3 regions of the Heliorestis convoluta genome follow, and region 1 is predicted to be linked to each of the others. Evidence: a T-box and tRNA genes for the amino acid it is inferred to sense, from the RefSeq annotation. Region 1 holds a T-box; the other regions hold tRNA genes.
The links. A T-box is a leader RNA that pairs with one kind of tRNA and senses whether it is charged. The one in region 1 lies ahead of leuS (leucine--tRNA ligase), so its partner is inferred to be a tRNA-Leu.
Positions count from the first base shown of each region.

Region 2: it has a tRNA-Leu gene. The T-box ahead of leuS (leucine--tRNA ligase) is inferred to sense a tRNA for this amino acid. The anticodon was not compared.
Region 3: it has a tRNA-Leu gene. The T-box ahead of leuS (leucine--tRNA ligase) is inferred to sense a tRNA for this amino acid. The anticodon was not compared.

Region 1 covers NZ_CP045875.1:1,070,348-1,073,496, forward strand. Annotated here, with positions in the region: gene leuS (leucine--tRNA ligase) at 1-1,554, opposite strand, end outside; T-box leader at 1,598-1,826, opposite strand; gene FTV88_RS04915 (class I SAM-dependent DNA methyltransferase) at 1,889-2,635, opposite strand; gene rsfS (ribosome silencing factor) at 2,700-3,065, opposite strand; gene yqeK (bis(5'-nucleosyl)-tetraphosphatase (symmetrical) YqeK) at 3,104-3,149, opposite strand, start outside.
Region 2 covers NZ_CP045875.1:2,840,826-2,843,974, reverse strand. Annotated here, with positions in the region: gene FTV88_RS13505 (hypothetical protein) at 1-123, shown strand, start outside; gene FTV88_RS13500 (GspH/FimT family pseudopilin) at 98-634, shown strand; gene FTV88_RS13495 (PulJ/GspJ family protein) at 735-1,241, shown strand; tRNA gene FTV88_RS13490 (tRNA-Gly) at 1,329-1,403, shown strand; tRNA gene FTV88_RS13485 (tRNA-Arg) at 1,412-1,488, shown strand; tRNA gene FTV88_RS13480 (tRNA-Thr) at 1,494-1,569, shown strand; tRNA gene FTV88_RS13475 (tRNA-Leu) at 1,578-1,662, shown strand; gene FTV88_RS13470 (amphi-Trp domain-containing protein) at 1,893-2,153, shown strand; gene FTV88_RS13465 (hypothetical protein) at 2,351-2,578, shown strand; gene FTV88_RS13460 (GerMN domain-containing protein) at 2,665-3,149, shown strand, end outside.
Region 3 covers NZ_CP045875.1:2,864,842-2,867,990, reverse strand. Annotated here, with positions in the region: gene speB (agmatinase) at 1-443, shown strand, start outside; tRNA gene FTV88_RS13650 (tRNA-Asp) at 563-639, shown strand; tRNA gene FTV88_RS13645 (tRNA-Phe) at 651-726, shown strand; tRNA gene FTV88_RS13640 (tRNA-Gly) at 731-805, shown strand; gene FTV88_RS13635 (hypothetical protein) at 878-1,111, opposite strand; tRNA gene FTV88_RS13630 (tRNA-Leu) at 1,237-1,324, shown strand; gene FTV88_RS13625 (polysaccharide deacetylase family protein) at 1,452-2,360, opposite strand; gene FTV88_RS13620 (PRC-barrel domain-containing protein) at 2,768-3,149, shown strand, end outside.

The sequences.
Region 1 (3,149 bases):
TTTCGGAGAGCAGTAGCGCAAGAAGTACCAGCTTGAGCAGACAAAGGTATCCATTGTATCAGTTTCCCGCTGTGCTGGTTCACCACAGCTCGGGCACTGACAATTCATAAAGTCTTCCCGTGAACGAAGAGGGGACTCACCAGATGGCTTAAATTCTACATCCTTCGGTAGCATAACAGGCAATTGCTCATCAGGCACCGGTACTTCCCCACAAGTAGCACAATGAACAATTGGGATGGGCGCACCCCAGTAACGCTGACGAGAGATCAGCCAATCGCGCAAACGGAAGTTGACTTTGCGAGTCCCTTTTCCGTCTTTCTCTAGCTCTGTAGCAATAGCTGCCAGTGCTTCTCTATTTTTCATCCCGTTAAAAGGGCCTGAGTTGACAAGGATACCATCTTCATCATAAGCGTGATCCATGTCTTCGGCCACCAGATCAGGGATTCCTTCTGGCTGAATAACGACTTGGATCGGTAAATTGTATTTAGTAGCAAATTCAAAATCCCGTTGGTCGTGAGCCGGTACACCCATGACAGCTCCGGTACCATAGTCGACGAGGACATAGTTTCCAATCCAAATGGCTACTTTTTCACCCGTCAGGGGATTCAAGCAATAATGCCCTGTAAAGATACCTTCTTTCTCAATATCTGTCGAAGTACGATCGATATCACTAAGATTGAGAACCTTGCGAATAAACGCTCGAATCTCTTCTTCTCGATTGTTGTTTTGTAGCAATTCTTCTACTAGAGGATGCTCTGGTGCCAATACGAGGTAGGTGACACCATAAATCGTATCTTGACGCGTTGTATAGACGCGAATCTTCTCAAAGTCGCCCTTTTTCTCTGGCAAAGCAAAATCCATTTCAGCGCCTTCAGAGCGACCTATCCAGTTCTCTTGCATGGTCTTAACCTTGTCAGGCCAGCCTGGCAGCTTATCCAAGTCATCTAAGAGACGTTGGGCATAGTCTGTAATACGGAAAAACCATTGCTCCAGTGCTTTTTTCTCAACAACAGTATCACAACGCTCACAAGCACCGTCAACGACTTGTTCATTGGCCAATACAGTGGCACAAGAAGAGCACCAGTTTACATTGGCTTTTTTCTTGTAGGCTAAGTTGGCTTTATAAAGCTGCAAAAAGAGCCATTGCGTCCATTTGTAATAATCAGGATAACAAGAAGCAACCTCTCTGTCCCAGTCATAGGAAAGGCCCATTGCTTGCAGTTGGCTGCGCATGTTAGCAATGTTCTCTGTTGTCCATTGTGCTGGCGGTACGCCGTGCTTAATGGCCGCATTCTCAGCTGGTAAACCAAAAGCATCCCAGCCCATAGGATGAAGTACTTGCAAGCCTTGCATCGTTTTAAAGCGAGCGACTACATCACCGATGGAATAATTACGCACGTGACCCATATGCAGTTGCCCAGAGGGATAGGGAAACATTTCAAGACAATAGTACTTCTCTTTGTTCGGATCGACGGTAACACCATATATGTTATCTCGTTCCCAGGCTTGCTGCCATTTTCTTTCTAGATCTTGAAAATCATATCGTTCTTGCATTGCTAGAATCTTTCCTCCTACAAAAAATAAAAACCTTCTCGCCCCATGGGACGAAAAGGTTATTCCGCGGTACCACCCAATTTGTCACTTTGTTACTACATCGTGACCTCTTGCAAGGAGATAACGGTCCTACCGGCACAAACTTAAAATGCATTCGCACGCTCAGTCTGGCAACTCCCGGGCGAGTTCAATCGACTTTCTCCTGTCTCGCAGCAAACGACAGGTCTCTGAAAGAAAAGTACAGATCTACTACTCCCGCTCAACGTCTTTCCTAAAAATATATAATTACACTTCGTTATTATATATTTTTTGACACAAAAAAGCAAAGGCAGTCCTATTTTTTCTGTGCTATCAGAAAAATTCTTTCACTTTCTTTTTCCAGTGGATTCATCTGTAGGTCTCCGTAAAGACCTTGCAAAGTCAATCCAGACTCAGACACAGCTTTTTCGATCTCTTCTAGAGAAAAGGCTTGCTGGCGATGAAACTCCTCAAATCGTTCATAAAGCCCACCTTCTCGAGCTACAAAAAAAGTGAGGTCCATTTCTACGGCTCTTTTGGTTTCATCGTAGTGATTTAACCAAATATAAGCCAGATCATCGTCGACTTCGTAAAAAACATCATTGCCAACCAGGGTAGACAATTTATATTCCGTATGCAGATCGGCGATAAAAAGACCATCTTTTACTAAGACTTGCGCCACTCGTCCAAGTACTTGTGATAGTTCTTCATAAGATTCTAAGTAATTGAGACTATCTAGAAAAGACAGGATTGCATCGACTTGAAAAGGCATCTCTAGGCGCCTCATATCCTGCGATAGAAGCACCAAGCGAGAATCTTCTAGAAAGGATTGGTTTCGGTCTGCTGCAATCGTCAACATATCAGGCGATAGATCAACGCCTATTACATCATAGCCTCGTTCTAAGAGCCTTTTGGTCATGGCGCCAGTACCACAAGCTAGGTCAAGAACACGACGAGGTTTTTGGGGAGATAAGGTGAAAGCTTTTTCGGTAAAATCCATCCGTCCATCGTAATCTACATCCACCATTAAGCGATCGTAAAAAGCCGCAAAAGATTCATACATCGATTCTATTCACTCCGACGTCTATAAAAGCCTATGCCTTTATTTACTTTTCGATCATAAAGCATTAAACCGTAGCAAATTCAGCAAAGTTCGGCTCAATAGCCCGAGGCGCATCGCCCCAGAGTCTTTCTAAAGAATAATAGTCTCTTGATTCAGGACGGAAGATATGAACCACCACATCACCGAGATCGACCAATACCCATCGTCCTTCACGATACCCTTCAATCCGTAAGGGTTGCTGACCCAACTCTTTCATGCTATCTTCAATGTTTTGACATATGGCCTGTACTTGTGGTGTTGAATTTCCTGTACAGATCACAAAATAATCGGTAAATCTTGATTTTTCACGTACATCTAGCAAAAGAATATCACTTGCTTTTTTTTCTGATGCCGCTTCGGCAAGTCGGATGGCCAAATCTTTGCTATCCATCAAAGTTAACATTACCTCCCTATTTTTCCTTGGATTGCTTACTGTAGCTTATGCAGAAAAAGATTTCTTGTCTCTACTGTTAGA
Region 2 (3,149 bases), 1.4 Mb from region 1:
GCCATAGCCCGTTCAGCGCACGGTGGAGGCGAACATCAGTTAGAAGGAAAGTTATCTCTGAGCAAGCCTGATGCAGGATGGAAGGACCTTGTCTATCATGAGCTTAGAAGCAAATATGAATAAAATCCAAAAAGATAGAGCTTATAGAATCAAAGAGAATAGAATCTACAGTCAAAAAGGCTTTACCCTCATTGAGATACTCATTGTTCTAGCCCTACTCATGGCCTTACTATCGATGGCAGTACCTACGCTCCACAACAGCCTTTCAGAGTATCGCCTTCAAATGGCCGCGCGGCAAGTTCAAAAAGATATGCTCTGGGCTCGAGAACAAACTGTAAAAAATAGGCAGCATCACTCCATTTACTTTCATCAAGGCAGCAATCGATATGATGTAAGAGGCAGGGGCAGCCAAATTATCTACATACAATATTTACCTTCGGGCGTAGTTATCAACTCCACAACTTTTCTAGTAAGACGCGATCTAAGTACCTTTGGTATCGACGGAAGATCAAGCAACCCTGTGTTAGGAGGCACGATTACACTACGAAATGAGCGAGGTCACTTTCGGCACGTCATTCTTTCTCGAAACGGGCGAGTCCGAATCTCGAAAACACCGCCAGGTTCACCCGATTAAATATAGAGAATAGACGAATAGACTTTGTCCCATTTAATAAAGGGTAGAAACAAAAAAACTAAAATTACAAATCGCGAGGTAGTACCATGGGAACGTTACAATGAATCAAAAAAAACATAGAAAAAACAACAAAAATGCAGGATTTACTTTAATCGAGATTCTTTTTGTTGCCCTACTCTTTGTCTTTCTCGGCCTAACAGCTACGAAGTTGCTTCTACTATCTCTGGAACGGTCGCAGAAGCAAGCCTATCACTATGATGGACTTTCTAATGCTCGCTGGGCTTTGCACTGGATTAGTCAGGATATCCACAAAGGACAAGACATTAGTATTCCGAACCATCGCGTTATTTACTGCGATGTATTTCAGCCAAGTTCAGGCTGGGTAAGAGTGAGTTATTATCTCGATAGCAACGGAAATCTGCAAAGGCGGCATGGCAACGATATTAAGCCACTTGCCTCAGGGATTGAATCTTTTACAGTACAGTATTTGCCCTCTTTAGACGAAGCCGGTTCTATAAGGCCCATACTCATCACAATCAAGCAAAAAAAGAGACGGGGTCATGTTCCTATAGAGCTATCGAATGAGGTAATTCCGAAAAATTTTTAAGAAAAAGGGTTGCATTTTATTTTCGGGTATGATATAAATATAGAGGTCGTCAGGGGAAACGAACGACGACAACAAACGAGAAAATACGCGGAAGTGGCTCAGTGGTAGAGCATCGCCTTGCCAAGGCGAGGGTCGCGAGTTCGAATCTCGTCTTCCGCTCCATACACAATGCGCCCGTAGCTCAGCTGGATAGAGTAACTGACTACGAATCAGCAGGTCGGGAGTTCGAATCTCTCCGGGCGCGCCATTTATGCCGCTGTAGCTCAGTCGGTAGAGCGTATCCTTGGTAAGGATAAGGCCGCCGGTTCAATCCCGGCCAGTGGCTCCATAGAGAATGCGAAAGTGGCGGAATCGGCAGACGCGCACGTTTGAGGGGCGTGTGGGTAACTCCATGAGGGTTCAAGTCCCTCCTTTCGCACCAAATTAAAAGCAAAAGCTTTATGCTATGATTGTAATAGCATAAAGCTTTTTTGTTTTATTTTTCTTGTCAATCAATTAAGCAAAAGTTATAATGAACTCAAAGTAACTCCTTAACTTCAAGACAGATTGTTATAACTTGACAACCTTGGGTAAGAAGTTAAGTAAAACACCTTATTACAAGCTGTGACCAGTCAATACTTTTGGCGACAGAGCAAGTAAGGAGTGATTTTTATGGCTAGAGAAGTGGTCCATTATAAGAGTGAGTCACAATTATCTGTACAAGAGATTGCTGATTTTTTGCGTTTGATTGCAGACAAGCTTTCACAGGAAGGGTCTTTCCAAGTTGAACAAGGCGGACAAGAATTTTTGATACGCCCAGCCGGCCGAACTCAATTAGAGTTAAAGTATGAGACCAAGGGTGAAAAAGAAAAATTCGAAATCGAGATCGAGTGGAGGCCCGGTGCGAGTCAGGAGAATATCGTCATTAAATAAATCATAGTTATTATCTATATTCACAGGCATTAGTCATGTTCATCACGATGTGCAACGACTTTCGGTGCAACAAAAAGGAAGATAGTAACAAGAGATATAAAAAGTACCTCTGTACCCTAGCAAAGGGTAGCTTGAAAGTCTTTCGCTTTTGTACTATCCTATGATTGTACTTTGGTGAACAGAAAAGGAGAAAAAAAGTGAAAGAAACACAAGAAGCATCCTTAGAACTGGCTGATCAAGCGATTTTGGCCATTCAAGAATCCGTAACAACGCAGTTTCAGCCCCAAGAAAATGAAAAAGTAGATGAAGTATTACGCTTGCTAGAACAAGCAAGTGCATTGCTTGGTGAACTGACAGGACGTTTTGAAGAAGAGAAAAGTGCCTTTGACAAAATCGTCTCTGCCACAGAATCTGGAAACGAATAAAGTATCTATCAATCGCTTACAACCCTGTTAGACGACATTGCTGAAGTTTAACAGGGTAAAATTTTACATACAAAGGAGATGTTTGCGTGACAAGAAAAAAACTGTTTCTAGGAGCTCTCTTTTTGGTTTTATCGATGATCTTTTTCGTGGGTTGTACAGGAAATAGTACCGATAATGGAAGCAATCAGAGCCAAGAGCCAGTACAAGAACAATTGTCAGAAGAAGCCATTCAAGTTGTCTTGTACTTTGCTGATCAGGAAGCAGAATACTTAAATCGCGTTGAAAGAGAAATTGAAGAGCAAGAAGATTTGATTCGAGCGTTGTTCGAAGAACTGAAAAAACCAGGTGAATACGGAGCCGTCTTACCGACAGACGCCGAACTGATTGACTATACAATAGAAGGTAAGATTCTTTCGCTAAACTTCAATGAAGGCTTTGCGAATCTAGGTGGCAGCGCCTCTGAGTTTCTCGCCATCAATGCTATTGTCAACACCTTTACCGAGTTGCCCGACTATGATGCGGTGTCTTTTTATGTAGAAAATGAGATGCTCGAAACAGGACACAATGCCTA
Region 3 (3,149 bases), 1.4 Mb from region 1:
TGCGAACCGATTATCTGGGCGAAACAAACTCTCATGCTACTGTGATTCGCAAAGTGGTAGACTTAATCGGTGGCGACAATGTCTATCAGTTTGGAATTCGTTCTGGAACGAGAGAAGAATTTGCTTTTGCTCGTGAGAATACGCATATGTATGTAGACGAAATCTTTCCTGCTTTACAGAAGGTTGTTGATAAGCTGAAAGGTCGTCCCGTCTATGTTACTTTAGATATAGATGTACTCGACCCAGCCTATGCACCTGGAACAGGAACGCCAGAGCCTGGTGGTTGTACACCTCGAGAAATGTTTGAAGCGATGCGGTTGTTGGGTCAGCTCGATATTGTCGGCTTTGATCTTGTTGAAGTAGCTCCCTCGGCCGACTTGTCCGACCGTACGTCTCTTTTAGCAGCGAAAGTAATTCGAGAAGCGATTTTATCGTTCTGGTAAGAAGATAAACAAGCGAGCGGGGTGTTTTGGAAAGATTTTTCAAGCACCCCTTCGTAAAAATATTAAAAAAGTAGTTGACGTTTCCTTCGAGCTTGTTGTATAATTCTCTTTGTTGCGAGGGAGCTGTGGTGTAGAGGCCTAACATGCCTGCCTGTCACGCAGGAGACCGCGGGTTCGAATCCCGTCAGCTCCGCCATCTTATATATTGCCTCGATAGCTCAGTCGGTAGAGCAGAGGACTGAAAATCCTCGTGTCGGTGGTTCGATTCCGCCTCGAGGCACCATTTTGCGGGAATAGCTCAGTGGTAGAGCATCGCCTTGCCAAGGCGAGGGTCGCGAGTTCGAATCTCGTTTCCCGCTCCATGGTTGAACAGGAAAGCCACCTGTATGGTGGCTTTTTACAAGACTTTGTCGACGACCGCCGACATAGATTCATCAATGAAATCGTCGTCTGGCTATGACGCGGTACTCGTTGCCGTCGTGAGAACCTTGGGGTTGATAGTCTAGGCCGCGGGCTCGTAAGAATTCGAAGACCTTGTCGTGTTGATGGGCGTCTTTGGCATTCATGATGATAACCAGTTCATCCTGTCTATCGAGCTCTCGGATTCTATCGGATAGAATACCCAGTTGGTCCGTAGCAGGTGTAATTTCAATGTAGTGTGTCGTCACAATATCACCTCCTGTCTTCAACTAGTGTTGCTTGAACAAGGGATGATGAAACTGGTTCATTTTTCTTGTTGACGATGTAGTCAATCTGTGTTATACTCTTCCTTGTGGTTAGAACCACGCAAGCTGCCGGAGTGGCGGAATTGGTAGACGCACGGGACTTAAAATCCCGCGGACGAATAATCCGTGCCGGTTCGAGTCCGGCCTCCGGCACCATAACATAACAAGTTACAAGAGCTCTGAATAATGATTCAGAGCTCTTGTTTTTTATCGCTAGAAGTGATAAAACGCAATCCATATAAAAAATCAGATCCCATGAAAGAGATCTGATTACAAGGTTCAACTATTCCATTTTTATAAAGGTAATCGGTTGAGGATGTTCATCTAACGTCTTAAATGTAAATCCTCTGCTTTGCAAATCCTCGATAATAGGAGGTAAGGCGACAGGCAAGGTTGTTTTACCGACACCATCGTGGAAGAGGATAACAGCGCTTTTTTTATTCATCGTCTGCATATGTACTTGTTTTTGGATGTAAGCAGCTGGTACGAGAGAAGTTTTTGAGTCTCTCGAATCAACGTTCCAGTCGTGGAGGATGTAGCCTTGCTCTACAAGTATTTTCGCCAATGCTTTACTAACGTTACCCTGGGTTCCGCCGGGAGCACGGACAATGTTCGGCCTTATACCAATGGTGTTGTAAAGAACTTCTTCTGACTTTACTAAATCGTCAATGAAAGCTTGTGGTGAAGCGTAAATTACGCGATATCGATGAGAGTAAGTGTGGTTGCCAACGAGATGCCCATCGTCAACCATGCGTTGCACAATCTCTGGATATCTCTCCACCTGGTTGCCAATTACAAAAAAAGTAGCTGGCACATTATAAGCCTGCAAAATGTCTAATACAAAAGGTGTAATGGAGCTAGGACCGTCATCGAAAGTTAGATAAACAGTCTTTTTCTCTACTGTTTCTTCTACAAGCTCATCTTCTTCTTTTATAAGTATTGTAAGGGCACTGCTTTCCTCTTCAACTTCTTCCCATAAAATAGCATCTGTTTCCGAGGCAACGCGCTCTTCGGCCATGGCGACGACACCGGTAGAAAAAGATGAAGTTGTTATAGAAGAAATAATCTCTGTCCTTCGTTCGGGAGCTAGCTGATAAAGATAAGAGACAGACTGAATCAATAAGAAGAATGACATAGACAGAAGAAACAACTTCATTAGAGGAAGACCTACGATAGGTGACTTTTTCTTCACAATGAAAGACCCTTCCCCTCAATTATGTAATCGAAGCGTACAAAAATATTCATAGATGACTTCGAATACATTGAACATTATTACTACATTTTACAATACTGAATATATACCAAATTCTTGGAAAGATCAAGCACTGTACCTATTAACGTTTTTTATGAAATCTAACCTGTCTGTGTATTGCATTAATTAGGTCTATCTTGCTACAATAATACAATGATGTTCAAATAAAAATATTTTTTCTTTATCGATTCGTGTAACGTGTTTTGAAGGGTTTTGATTTTTTCTGTCGAAAGATACCATTATGTTGTACCAGTAAATCCAAATAGCTATACCAATACATGAAAAATGGTAAAGCAGTCGCGGTACATCTGAAAGATGTTTTTTTATCTGAGAGGAGGACAAGCTTCATGACCAACAGCCAAAATATCATTGGATTGGCTATTATTAGTATCAACGATGGTCGAGAACTGGGGATAGTACGTAATTTAATTATCAACCCTGAAAAGCGGGCCGTGGAGTATTTGATAGTTGAAAACGACTCCTGGTATCTCGGTGCAGATGTAATTCCTTTTCAAGAGTTACAAGGCGTAGGAGAGTACGCTGCTACCATTGAAAGTGAAGCATCTTTACAACGACTACATGATCTTCAAGAAGTTCAAGAGCTCATTAAACGGAATGTAAAAATTACAGGAACCAAAGTATTGACCAAGCATGGCCGTATGATCGGAAATGTTGATGAGTACTTTGTTGACGTTAATTCTGGAAAGATCAGCGGTTGTTTGCTTGTAC